DNA from 2 places in the Paenibacillus solisilvae genome. Region 1 is predicted to be linked to the other one. Evidence: predicted binding sites of a transcription regulator. Region 1 holds the regulator's gene; the other holds the start of a gene.
What was found. The regulator Rex, encoded in region 1, represses fermentation and respiration genes when NADH is low (regulators of the CRP and FNR family bind a similar motif). The targets are predictions, from matches to a motif close to TTGTGAAATATTTCACAA.
Positions count from the first base shown of each region.

Region 1 (6,687 bases):
CTCTTTCATCGAACGGATAACGCCGTGCTCGCTGTGGGTCAGCAAATCGGTCAGCCTTTTAACGGCTGTATTATGATCTAATATTTCACTGACTTGGCGGACGTCCGGCTTTCCCTCCGGCTCGTGGGTGAGAATGGAAGCATCCATTCCAATTCTTTCTACCCGACCTTGAGCAAGCACCGATTCGTCAAGCATATTGTACAGCTGATACTTAAGCGAGGAGCTCCCTGCGTTCATAACGAGTATAATCATAGCCGATCCCCATCCTTGTCGTAATTAAAAAAGCCGACTCCGCTTTTCACGCCAAGATGCCCGCCCCTGACCATCTTCTTAAGAACAATTGACGGACGGTACTTTAACTCCCCATATTCCCTGAACATCCGCTCAAGTGCCGCGAGTACGGCATCAAGACCGAAGCGGTCCGCCATTTCAAAAGGCCCGTATTGAAAGGAATAGCCGATTCGCATCGCACTGTCGATATCCTCCGCAGAGGCTACGCCTTCCTCCAGCACATGCAGGGCTTCATTAATGAACAAGCAGATCAGCCGGGTCGTCACAAAGCCGGGAGATTCGAACACCATCACGCCCTTCTTATGAATAATCTCTTCCACAAAATGCTTCGTACGGGCAAAGGTCTCATCCGAGGTTTTAAGTCCGCGCACGATTTCGACCAGGTTCGTTTTTATAACCGGATAGACAAAATGCATGCCGATCACACGCTCAGGATGCGCCGTAACGCTGGCGAGCTCCGTCAAGCTTAATGTAGACGTATTGCTTGCAAGGATGACGCCGGGTCCGCACAGCTGATCAAGCTGATCAAATATGACCCGCTTGCTGTCCAGATCTTCCGTAATCGTCTCGATCACGAGCTCGCATTCGGCTAACTCAGATAATGAATCAACGGGATGCAGCCGGCTCATAACGAGCTTCTTCTCCGCATGTGTCAAAGCCCATCGTTCCATTTGCTTATCGAGACTATGCTCAATCATCTCGATTGCTTGTGTTAACCGCTCGCTTGTATCTTCGATCATATAAACATCAAGCCCGTTGAAGGCCAGCATCTCCGCGATTCCTTGTCCCATTGTTCCAGCCCCGACCACACCGGCTTTACGTACTGTCAACCTAGATTCCTCCATCCAACCTGCACATTCTTTGTACCTTTATTATACCGTTTATGAGAAAAATAAAGAAGGCAGACACAGGGTCTGCCTTCAAACCGACAATATTTATACGCGCTGCAGCTCTTCATTCGGCAAATCCTGCACCGTTCCAAGCAGCGAGCGGAAACGATCGCCGCCAAGCGTCTCTTCCTTGATCAGCACATCAAGCGAGCGGAGGAAGACCTCTTTTTGTTCGCCAAGCATCTGCTTGATACGGCTCATAAGCGCTTCTAGAACGGTATGCGTTACATCAGCCCATTTATCCGGCGTCATCATGGAGCTGTCAATAATACCAAGCTCGGTCAAGCCCGACTCTACCATCGAACGGACGATATTCATCGCCTGCTCGAAGTCGCCGCGTGAACCTGTGCTGCGGTCTCCATAAAATAATTCTTCAGCGGCAGCTCCCCCAAGTGCAATCATAATCTGACCTTCCAAAAATTCACGGGTGTACAGATAACGATCCTGCTGCGGGTTATGGCGGACATATCCAAGCGCTTGACCGCGGGGAAGAAGTGCAACCTGCGACACACTACCCGGTCTTACCAGCTCAGCTGCAATGGCATGACCAAGCTCATGAAGCGCGACGCGTTCACGTTCTTCCTTCGTCGCTTCCCGGTCTGTCTGCTCACCCATCAGCACTTTATCAATGGCCATCGATAAATGGCGCTGTGTAAGGGATTCGCTAGTGTCACGCATCGCATAAATGGCTGCCTCGTTCATGACGCTCTCCAGCTGCGCGCCAGAGAATCCGAAGGATTCCTCTGCGATTTTCTCCAGATTCACTTCATCATGCAGCGGTTTATTGCGGGCATGAATGTGCAAAATATGTTTACGTCCCTTCTTATCAGGCAGATCTACTCCGATATGACGGTCGAATCTTCCCGGACGCAATAAGGCGCTGTCCAGCATTTCTTTTCGGTTCGTTGCTCCGATGATTAGAATTTTCGGCGATTCTGCGGTATGAATGCCATCCATCTCTGTGAGCAGCTGATTTAACGTTTGATCGTATTCGCGATGCTGGCCTCCGTCACGCTTTCCGCCAATGACATCAATCTCATCGATAAACAGAACTGCGCTTGTTTTGCCGGCTTTCATTGCTTTCTGCCTGGCTTCCTTAAACATATCCCGAATTCGGCTTGCCCCAACACCAACATACATCTCCACGAACTCAGAACCTGATGCGGCGATATATACGGAGTCGGTATAATGCGCGGCTGCTTTCGCAAGCAGCGTCTTGCCTGTTCCCGGAGGACCGGTAAGCAGGATTCCCTTCAACGGACGAATTCCGAATTTCGAAATCTGCTCCTCATGCACGAGAAAGTCAAGCGCCTCGATGATTTCTTGCTTGGCACGCTCCTGACCGCCGATTTCTTCAAAGGAAAGCGGCGTAGTCGGCCGCGGTTTCCCTTTGCGTTCTCCGCCGATTGCGGCGAGATTACCGCGTGATCTGGCCACATAGAGCAATCCGCCGATAAGTCCTGACAGCAGTACAATCGGAAGCATATTGACCTTCACGATGAACTGCATGAATAAGATAAAGACCGGCACGAAGCCGATCAGGATTTCTTTCGTATAATTACGCATTCGGCCACGCTCCCATCTGGTCCGGCGTACGGGGCAGAACCATATATTTCGCGGAATTGCCGTCCTTTAACGTAATATAGACATTGATATCATCCATCTCCGTAGTGGCTTTAACACCCGGAAATTGATGCTCCATCTGCTTCATCGCAGCCGGAATGTCCGAGTAGTTGCGGTGCTCCATAGCCTGTGCGACATCGAATAGAACGGATGACCAGACATCATCGAGCTTGGTCTGATCTTCATTTGCAACGGGCTGAATGTTGAGCTTTAACTCCCGGCTGCCGATAACCGCTTTCCCATCATTTGCGATCCGATCGTATATGTTACGGATGTTGGCATCCTTATCGAGTGTAAGATCCAAGGTGACTGCATCATTGCTGATCACCGGATTGGCTTGGACAACGCCTGGTACCTCGGCAACGATTCGCTCCAGCGGTTGAACAGTAGCCACGTTGCGGTAAATAAACCAACCGCCGACTAGTAAGCTGGCAGAAAGAACAACTGTAATCAATGTAGGCATCAATCTTATTTTCATGGCAAAAAGCCCCCTTTGGTATCAGTTCATGACCTTCCGTCTATCACTGCTACTATACGAAAGTATATCATGTTCTGATACCTAAGAGGGCGTGCAAATACAGGGAGCTCTGGCGTATTCTGCTTACGCTGTGCTTTTCTCACGTTATTGGGAGGGTAACTTGTAGGTGATTATGAATGCCCCGTCCTGAAACTTATAAAACTCATAGTAATAGCTCGTTATCGATGCTTGTTTACGGTCGTAATATATCTGATAAACCGGCACGCCGCCAAGCATGCCGACATTGATATCATGGATATCTGCGTCCGGTTTAGATTCTAAAAATTTTTGCTTCATATCGGCCTTGGATAAGCCGTCCTTCGCTTTTAGGAGAATGGGATTATCCTTCTTCAGCCAGACATATGCATCCTCGCCATCCTTATCCTTGCCTTTAACAATCCAGACAGGCTCTTCCCAGACGAATTTCTCGGAGTCTGTCGCTTCTTTCAAATCCGTAACTTTCAGTGCCTGAGCTTCGGCTGCCCGTTCTTCTTTCCACACGGGAGCTTGTACAGACCGGTAATAAACGTTAAGAGCAATCAATATTACAATAACAGCCATTGCCGATACCAATAAGATGCGGCCAGGCGTCATAAACGGAGGCCTTTTTCGACGATTTGCCCGCATTAGGAGGACAGCAGCCTTTCAAAGCAGCGCTGAGACTCGGCTAAGATCTTTGCTTCATCCAGCAGCAGACATTCGCCATTCTTCACAACTTGATTTCCGTCGATCCACACATGCACGACATCTCTTCCTGATCCCGAATATACCAGATGAGAGATTATTTCAGTCTGCGGGTAGAAATGCGGCTGCTCCATGTCAATCGCAATGAAGTCAGCCTTCAATCCTTCTTTCAACTGACCCACGCGCTGCTCCTGCCAGATGGCTTTAGCCCCGTATACGGTTCCGAGCTTCAGTGCTTCCTGAGCCGGTACAGCAGTCGGATCGCCCGAGACGCCTTTATGAATCAGCGCAGCCAGGCGGATCTCATCGAACAGATCCAGATTATTGTTGCTTGCCGCACTGTCTGTTCCAAGCGAAACGGTCACGCCTTCTTTCAGAAGATCCGGCACGCGGGCAATACCGCTTGCAAGCTTAAGGTTACTTGCAGGATTATGAGACACAGCGGCTCCGCGGGCAGCCAGCAGTGCAATCTCATCATCGGTTAAATGCACCGCATGTGCAAGCAGCGCCGGACGGGTGAAAAAGCCCAGTTTGTCTAAATGCTCTACCGGACGGCAGCCGTAATCCTTTACATTTTGCGCAACTTCTGCAGCCGACTCCGACATATGCGTATGTAGTGGAACATTCAATTCATGGGCCGCTTCAACGATTCGGACAATATAGTCAGGCGGACAAGTATAAGGAGCGTGCGGAGAAAGCATCGTTGCAATCCGTCCATCGGCTTTGCCGTTCCAATCCTGAACAAACTGCTTGGCTTCGTTTAGCTTGGAGGTTTGTACCTCCGGAGGACACAAGCCGATAACACCGCGCGTCAGAAAAGCACGTATGCCTGACTGCTCGGCAACCTCTGCTACAATGTTCATCCGGTCATACATATCAACGAATGTTGTGGTTCCTGATTTAAGCATTTCGGCAACCGCCAGCGAGGTTCCCCAGCGGACATCATCATCCGTAAATTTCGCTTCCATCGGCCACATTTTTTGTTCGAGCCACACCTGCAGGGACTGGTCATCGGAATAGCCTCGCAGCAGCGACATGGCAGCATGGCCGTGCGTATTGATGAGCCCAGGCATGAATACGAGCCCTTGACCGTTCATGCGCTCAGCGCCTTCCGGCAGCGGATCCGGAAGCTCTTCGCTCAAATATAGAATGGTATCGCCTTCGACGACCATATGACCTTTCAAGACAGGACGCTGGTCATCCATCGTTACGAACGTACCGTTCTCAATCCACAACCGTTTCATCTTCGTCGTCTCCTTCTTTTTCCAAGTAATAAGCCAAACTAAGCAGTTCGGTCGTAAAATCCGCATAATGAATACGGACATGATCAGGCACGCGCAGTATGGTAGGGGCAAAATTCAAAATCCCGGCAACACCTGCCACTACGAAATGATCCGCAACATTTTGAGCTTCAATCGCCGGGACGGTAATAATGCCTATACGAATATTGCGAGCGGCTACAGTATCGTTCAACTCACTCATCGGCAGCACTGTCAACCCGTTAATCGAAGCCCCAACCATTGAGGGATGCGCATCAAATACTGCAGTTATCTTCATGTTATCTTTCAAATACGTATTGTAATTGCACAAGGCGCGGCCAAGATTGCCCGCACCAACAAGTCCAACGTTAAGGGGCTGATCCAGCTTGAGAATCTGTCGAATCTTCTCGATCAGATAGGATACATCATAACCGATGCCTTTACGGCCAAAATCTCCAAAATAGGCAAGATCTTTACGAATTTGTGCCGGGTTAAGATCAAGCTTATTGCCGAGCTCCTGTGAGGATACCGTCTGCACATCGCGCATATTCAAATCATTGAGCACCTGTAGGTAAAGGGGTAATCTTCTCACAACCGCTTCTGATATTTTGAAAGGCTTCACTCCACCATCTCCCCTTGATCTGCCGATAACCATTCCCTGATCCGGGGTACCATTTGTTCCAAATGCATATGCTCGATTTTGGGTCCAGGCAGTGAATATAGAAAGTATTTGCCATAATACGTATCAATGACACGGGTATCATAAATCAGCACAATTCCGCGATCCTGCGTTGTCCGGACGAGTCTTCCAAACCCCTGCTTAAACTTGATAACGGCTTGAGGGATGGACAGCTTCATAAACGGGTTCTGTTTCTGTTCCTGCAGCATCTCCGACTTCGCTTCAACAAGCGGGTTATTGGGCGGTTGAAATGGCAGCCGCACAATCGCTAAACAAGTCAGAGCGTCCCCTGGAATATCAACACCCTCCCAGAAGCTGCTCGTACCAAGCAGCACCGATGCCGCCTGCTGCTGAAACCGTCTTGTGAGCTTGCTCCGGTTTCCGCTGTCTATGCCTTGACCAAGCAGCTGAATTCCGCTGGATGATAGTGCTTCTTTAAGCGGCTCATATACTTGTTTGAGCATCTTATAAGAGGTGAACAAGACGAGCATGCGCCCTTTTGTCTCCATAGCGGTCTCGGCTAAGGACTTGACCAGCATTTCATTGAATAACGGGTCGCCAGCGGCACCCTTGAGAACGGGAAAATTACGCGGAATAATAACAAGTGCTTGATCCCGGTAATTAAATGGGGATGGAAGCTGGACGGTCTTAAGACGTCCCTGCTCTTCATCCTGCTGCAGGCCAAGCTGCTCGCAAGCATATTGGAAAGACTTTTGCACGGATAAGGTTGCGGAAGTCAGGACA
Region 1 covers NZ_JBHSOW010000063.1:26,328-33,014, forward strand. Annotated here, with positions in the region: gene ACFPYJ_RS16950 (acetate/propionate family kinase) at 1-252, opposite strand, end outside; gene ACFPYJ_RS16955 (3-hydroxyacyl-CoA dehydrogenase family protein) at 249-1,121, opposite strand; gene ACFPYJ_RS16960 (AAA family ATPase) at 1,227-2,747, opposite strand; gene ACFPYJ_RS16965 (hypothetical protein) at 2,740-3,282, opposite strand; gene ACFPYJ_RS16970 (cell wall elongation regulator TseB-like domain-containing protein) at 3,427-3,915, opposite strand; gene ACFPYJ_RS16975 (amidohydrolase) at 3,948-5,249, opposite strand; gene ACFPYJ_RS16980 (redox-sensing transcriptional repressor Rex) at 5,230-5,886, opposite strand; gene dinG (ATP-dependent DNA helicase DinG) at 5,883-6,687, opposite strand, start outside.

Region 2 (6,687 bases), on a different contig from region 1:
CTTCTCGGCGAGGGAGCCAACGGCAAAGTATTTCTCGTGGAGCGGCAGGGCGGTTGGTATGCATTGAAAATCGGCACCGATGCGGTTGATCTGCAATCGGAAGTGAATGTGCTGCAGACCCTCGCCAAGCAAAAAGGCGGCACGGGAGCGGCTTCTTTCCTTGTGGACGTGGATGACCTGCGCGCCTCAGACGGCAAGGACTATCCCTTCTATGTCATGAAGTATATCCGCGGCATGACGTTATCCGAGTATCTGAACAAGGAAGGCACCGACTGGTTTCCGGTTGTAGGCTACAGTCTGCTCGGCCGGCTGTCTGCGCTCCATGAAGCGGGCTGGTCCTTTGGCGATCTGAAAATTGAAAATGTTCTTGTAGCCGATTATGGCCGGGTGGAACTGGTCGATTACGGCGGGGTGACTGCTTTTGGCAAGGGCGTCCGCCAATTTACGGAGATCTATGACCGCGGGTATTGGAATGCAGGAACGCGCAGCGCGGATGCAGGCTATGACCTGTTTTCATTCGCCGTTCTTTGCATACAATTACATGAAAGCCGCCGGCTGGCCCAGCTGACAAACACCCTTCTACCGCAAAATCGGACTCCGGATGAGCTGCTGAAGCTGGCTTATGCAAGCCCGGCACTCAAGCCTTTACATAGCTGGCTGCGCAGAGCGCTGGTTGGTGAATTCAAGAGCGCACGGGCAGCGGCATCAGCCTGGCAGCAGTGGATGCATCGTCCGGGAGCTCTGCGCAAGTCCGCACCGGCTCCGCGCTGGATGAAGGGATTGTTTGTTGCTTCGGCGCTGCTGCTTGCGACAACCGTATATTGGCTGCTTCGAACAGGGCCGTGATTTCATGAAGAGAAGAGGGATACCACGTGGACGATTGGCTGGGCGATTTGGCTCAAATAGCGGAGCAAGAGAAGCTGTGGTCGCCGGGTGATACGATTGTCGTGGCAGTCTCCGGAGGGCCTGACTCGACAGCCCTGCTTCACCTGCTTGCACGACTCGCCCCATCCCAGCAGTTAAAGCTAATCGCGGCGCATGTGAATCATGGGTTCCGCCCGGAGGAGTCGGCAAGAGAAGAAGCGGCCGTTCAGCAGTTTGCCTCCGAGCTTGGTGTTGTCTATGAATACACCAAGCTCAATATGCCTGCTTATATAGAAGAAACAAAAATGAACGCGCAGGCTGCAGCACGCGAGAAAAGATACTCTTTTCTATTCGAAGTCGCTAAGAAACACGGTGCTGCAAGCATTGCGCTTGGTCATCATGCCGACGATCAGGCCGAGACTGTACTCATGCGGATCATTCGGGGGACGGGCCCATCAGGGCTGTCGGGTATTGCCTGGAGACGAACAGAAAAAAACGTGGAACTTATTCGTCCTCTTTTACGTAGAAACAAGGCAGACATCCTGCGTTATTGTGAGCAATGGGGGGTCTCGTTCAGCGAAGATAGCAGCAACGGCAAACGGACCTATTTTCGCAATCTGATCCGTCTGGACGTTCTGCCTTATCTGTCGACATTGAACCCGCAGCTATCTCAGTCTCTTGTCAGACTCGCTGAACTTGCGACTGCCGAGGATGACTGGATGGAGCACGAAACACGGGTGGCGTTTGGACGCGATATCACGCTCGTTTCCGAAGGATGCCATATGACCTGCAAAGCGCTGCTTGACCTGCATGTCGCTTTACAAAGGAGATTGATTAAACTAATATTAAACTGTGTTGGAATGGTAACGGAAACCATCTCTTTCGACAGCGTTGAAACGATCCGGCTCGCAGCTTATGACAGTGCGCCGTCGACGTGGAGCTTAGATGTGGGAAGCGGGGTCAGATTCGTCCGAGAATACGACAAGCTATGCTTTATCCGGGCTGGCAAAGGGAATAATTTGACATCCTCTGAAGCTGGATATCATTATGTCGTTGCGGAAGGTATAACGCGACTTGAAATGCCCGATGCAGAGGCTGAATTGTTATTTGAAGGCTTGCTCCCGAACGAGAAGAGCAGACCAAGAGATAAGCAGGAAGCACTCTTCGACGCCGATCAAATAGCTTATCCGCTAACCGTTCGCAATCGCCGGCCTGGGGACCGAATGCAGGTGCTTGGTTTAAATGGCACCAAAAAAGTACAAGATATGTTCGTTGACGACCGAATCGCTCCGTCAAGGCGTGAGAGGATGCCGATTCTTGTCGATGCTGCAGGCCGTATCCTTTGGATTCCTGGGGTTAGAAGATCAGAATATGCGCAAATTAATGGATCTACCAAGCATATCTTGCGGGTTAGAGCATTATTTACGGCAGCGGACAATTTTGACTGAATAAGATGCACTGATCCATTCATAGTATAGGCAAGAAGAAATTGCTGATGCTTGTATGAGCACTGCACCGGTTTCTTCAACATTTAGGAGGGCAAGGCATTGCTGAATGACATTCAAGAAGTGCTTTACGGCGCAAACCAGATTCAGCAGAAAGTAAAGGAACTGGGCCAGACCATCAGCCGCGAGTTCGAAGGGCGTAATCCGCTTGTCATCTGCGTTCTGAAAGGCGCTTTTATCTTTATGGCTGATTTGGTTAAAGAAATTACGATTCCGCTCGAAATTGACTTCATGGCCGTATCCAGCTATGGGCAGTCCACCAAGACTTCCGGCGTGGTGAAGATTATGAAGGATCTGGACGCTCCTGTTCAGGGCCGGGAGATTTTGATCGTGGAAGACATTATCGACAGCGGACTTACACTTAGTTATTTGATTGACGTTCTAGAGCGGCGTAATGCCAAATCCGTTACGCTTGTTACTCTGTTCGACAAACCGGCAGGCCGCAAAGTGGAACTTGAGGCCGACTATAAAGGTTTTGTGCTGCCGGATGCTTTCGTCGTCGGTTACGGGCTTGATTATGCGGAACACTACCGCAATTTACCGTTCATCGGTATTTTGAAGCCGGAAGTATACGAAAAATAATTGGATGCGATTCACCCTTCATGGCTTACCGCGCAGCAATTTGTGATGGAAAGTCATGCTATGGTAAAATATTTAAGCGTCTTGAGAGGAGGTAGGGGATGAATCGGATCATCCGTAATACTGGATTTTATTTAATTATTTTTTTGGTGACTGTCGGGATCTTTCAATTTATCAGCAGCCAAAACGATACCACCGTTGAAATTCGATATGATCAGTTGAGGCAGGAGCTGAATGACAATAATGTCAAAGAGCTTACGCTTCAGTTCGACGGCTACTCCTATTTGGTCAGTGGTGAATATATAAAGAAACCGGATAAGGCGGAATCGGAGAAGTTCTACGCTCACTCCAACATTGAGGAATTTGCCATCAAGGAAATTTACGATGCGCAAGCCAAAAACAAGTTCCAAATGGATGTTAAACCAATGGAGGGCCAGAGCATTTGGCTGACTTTCTTAACATCGATTATTCCTTTCGTCATTATCTTCATCCTTTTCTTCTTCCTTATTAATCAAGCACAGGGCGGCGGCGGCAAAGTCATGAACTTTGGTAAAAGCCGGGCTCGCTTGTATAACGAAGAGAAGAAGCGCGTAACGTTCGAGGATGTTGCGGGTGCGGATGAAGAGAAACAAGAGCTGGTTGAAGTTGTTGAGTTCCTGAAGGATCCGCGTAAATTCGCAGCAGTCGGAGCTCGCATTCCTAAAGGGGTTCTGCTAAACGGACCTCCGGGTACAGGTAAAACCTTGCTTGCACGTGCTGTTGCAGGTGAAGCAGGCGTGCCGTTCTTCAGCATCTCCGGTTCTGACTTCGTCGAAATGTTCGTCGGTGTCGGTGCATCACGGGTTCGTGATTTGTTCGAGAATGCGAAGAAGAATGCGCCATGTATCATTTTCATCGATGAGATCGATGCGGTCGGACGCCAACGCGGCGCCGGTCTTGGCGGCGGTCACGATGAGCGTGAGCAAACGCTTAACCAATTGCTTGTCGAAATGGATGGATTCGGCGCAAACGAAGGGATCATCATCGTTGCTGCAACGAACCGCCCTGATATTCTGGATCCTGCACTTCTTCGTCCAGGCCGTTTTGACCGTCAAATTACGGTTGACCGTCCGGATGTTAAAGGCCGTGAAGCCGTACTTAAAGTACATTCACGCAATAAGCCACTTAACAAGGATGTAAAGCTAGATATTATCGCGAAACGCACAACTGGCTTTACGGGTGCTGATCTCGAGAATCTTCTTAATGAAGCGGCACTTCTTGCGGCACGCCGTAATAAAAAGGATATCGCAATGGTTGAGGTTGACGAAGCAATTGACCGCGTTATCGTCGGTACGGAGAAACGCAGCCGTGTCATCAGCGATCGTGAGAAGCGTATTGTAGCTTACCATGAAGCCGGACATACCATTGTGGGTTACTTCCTTGAGCATGCGGATATGGTGCATAAAGTTACGATTATTCCTCGCGGCCGTGCTGGCGGTTATGTCATCATGCTCCCGAAAGACGGAGACCGCATGCTGACGACGAAACAGGAGCTGCTTGATAAAGTAACAGGCTTGCTCGGCGGGCGCGTAGCGGAAGAACTTTTCATCGGAGAAATCGGTACAGGCGCTTACAGCGACTTTAAACAAGCAACAGGTATCGTACGAAGCATGATCATGGAATACGGAATGAGCGATAAGCTCGGCCCGATGCAGTTTGGCAGCTCCCAAGGTCAAGTTTTCCTTGGCCGTGATATCGGACACGAGCAGAACTATTCGGACTCCATCGCGTATGAGATTGATCAAGAAATGCAAAGTTTCATCCAGAGCTCTTATGAGCGCGCTAAGAAGCTGCTTAACGAGAAGAGCAAAGAAGTTCACTTAATCGCACAAACACTGCTTACCGAGGAGACACTGGAGCTTGAACAAATTAAGCGCCTGATCGAAACCGGTACGCTGGATGGCAGCGGTGAAGGGATTACAGCTGGTGAAGGTTCAGAACCGACAGCAGAACCGGTTATCGATACGATTGGCGGCGTGAAAGTGCGCATTCAAACGAAGGAAGCGGGAGATATCATCCCACCTCCTGCCGGCAATAACGATGACGAACCTAATAATACGTAATGATGGTTTCAAGGCTGTCCTTGAGCAGGTAACTGCTAGGGCAGCCTTTTTTTTGAATATCTGCGGCTCTTCATGAAAAATGTGTTAGGAAAACGCTTAAGCGGCTCGTAATTCGCGGGTTGCTAAGCTTTTGTGCAAGCTTCCCTCCAAACCCTTCGCAAAAGGGCTAAAACGGCTCGTTTTGTTGGTTGACAGTATTCGGTACCTTGTGTAAATTAAATGTTAATCACGCGTTATCGGACTCCCGTTTATCGGCGGAGCTGATCGGCAGGTGATTGCCAAGAATGAATGATTGGCTGATTAAGAAGGGTATCCTAAAAGAATGATTAGGATTGAATAAGCAAGGCTGCGTAGCAGTGCATAGGACCTATTACGCATAGGTTTGTGCTTCTGTTCACAAAGTCAGCAAAAAGAGGAGAATATACCATGGAAGCATTGGCTCTCGAGCGCAAGGCGGAACAAAACCGCGAGCTGCGGGAACGTTTAATGCAGCTGAAGAAAGAGCGTAACGCTATTATATTAGCTCATTATTATCAACGCGACGAAGTACAGGAGGTAGCTGATTTTCGCGGGGATTCATTCCTGCTGGCACAAAAAGCCGCACAAACGGATGCCGATGTTATTGTTTTCTGCGGCGTTCATTTCATGGGTGAGAGTGCGAAGATTCTTGCTCCGAATAAGACAGTTCTCATTCCAGACGAACGCGCGGGCTGTCCGATGGCGGATATGGTCAATGTCGATGGCTTGCGCAAGCTCAAAGCACAGCATCCCCATGCAAAAGTGGTTACGTACATTAACTCCTCGGCTGAAATTAAAGCAGAGACTGATATTTGCTGTACTTCTGCCAATGCGGTGCGTGTCGTGAATTCTGTTGATTCCGATGAAATTATTTGGGTGCCTGATAAGAATCTTGGCCACTACGTGCAGCAGAATACCGATAAAAAGATGATTATCTGGGAAGGTTACTGCAACACGCATGATATGCTGACCGTTAAAGATGTAGAGGAAATGAAAGCTAAATATCCAAATGCACAATTCGTCGTACATCCCGAATGCCGTCCAGAGGTTGTTAAGCTTGGCGACTTTGTCGGAAGCACGACTGCCATCATCAAATATTGCAAGGAATCGGACTGCAAAGAGTTTATCGTAGGTACAGAGGATGGAACCGGTTATCAGCTCAGACTCGACAGCCCGGATAAAACCTTCCATTTTGCAACGAAATATTTGGTTTGCCCGAACATGAAAGTAAACAACCTGAAGAAGCTTGTTAAATGTTTGGAAACGATGCAGCCGCAAATTTATGTACCGGATCAAGTTGCTGATCAAGCCCGTTTATCCCTGGAGCGCATGTTACAAGTGAAGTAGCATGCGCTACTCTCTTTCCGTAGAAAGGAAAGTCGATCAAATGATACCTCGATATTTAGTGGATGTCGCGCTAGAGAACCTGCCTGTTATTGAGAAAGATGTCATTGTTATCGGGGCCGGCATCGCCGGTCTTTTTACCGCCATTAAAGCGAGTGCTACCAATGAAGTGTTAATGATCACGAAAAAATCACTGCTCGACAGCAATACCCGTTATGCACAGGGAGGAATCGCGGCGGTTATTTCAGAGGATGATTCCCCTGATTACCATCGCC
Region 2 covers NZ_JBHSOW010000124.1:3,875-10,561, forward strand. Annotated here, with positions in the region: gene ACFPYJ_RS30410 (serine/threonine protein kinase) at 1-846, shown strand, start outside; gene tilS (tRNA lysidine(34) synthetase TilS) at 873-2,312, shown strand; gene hpt (hypoxanthine phosphoribosyltransferase) at 2,412-2,951, shown strand; gene ftsH (ATP-dependent zinc metalloprotease FtsH) at 3,050-5,050, shown strand; gene nadA (quinolinate synthase NadA) at 5,477-6,415, shown strand; gene nadB (L-aspartate oxidase) at 6,456-6,687, shown strand, end outside.
Region 2: a site for Rex is predicted at 5,433-5,450, ahead of nadA (quinolinate synthase NadA). Genes of this name have one in related genera too.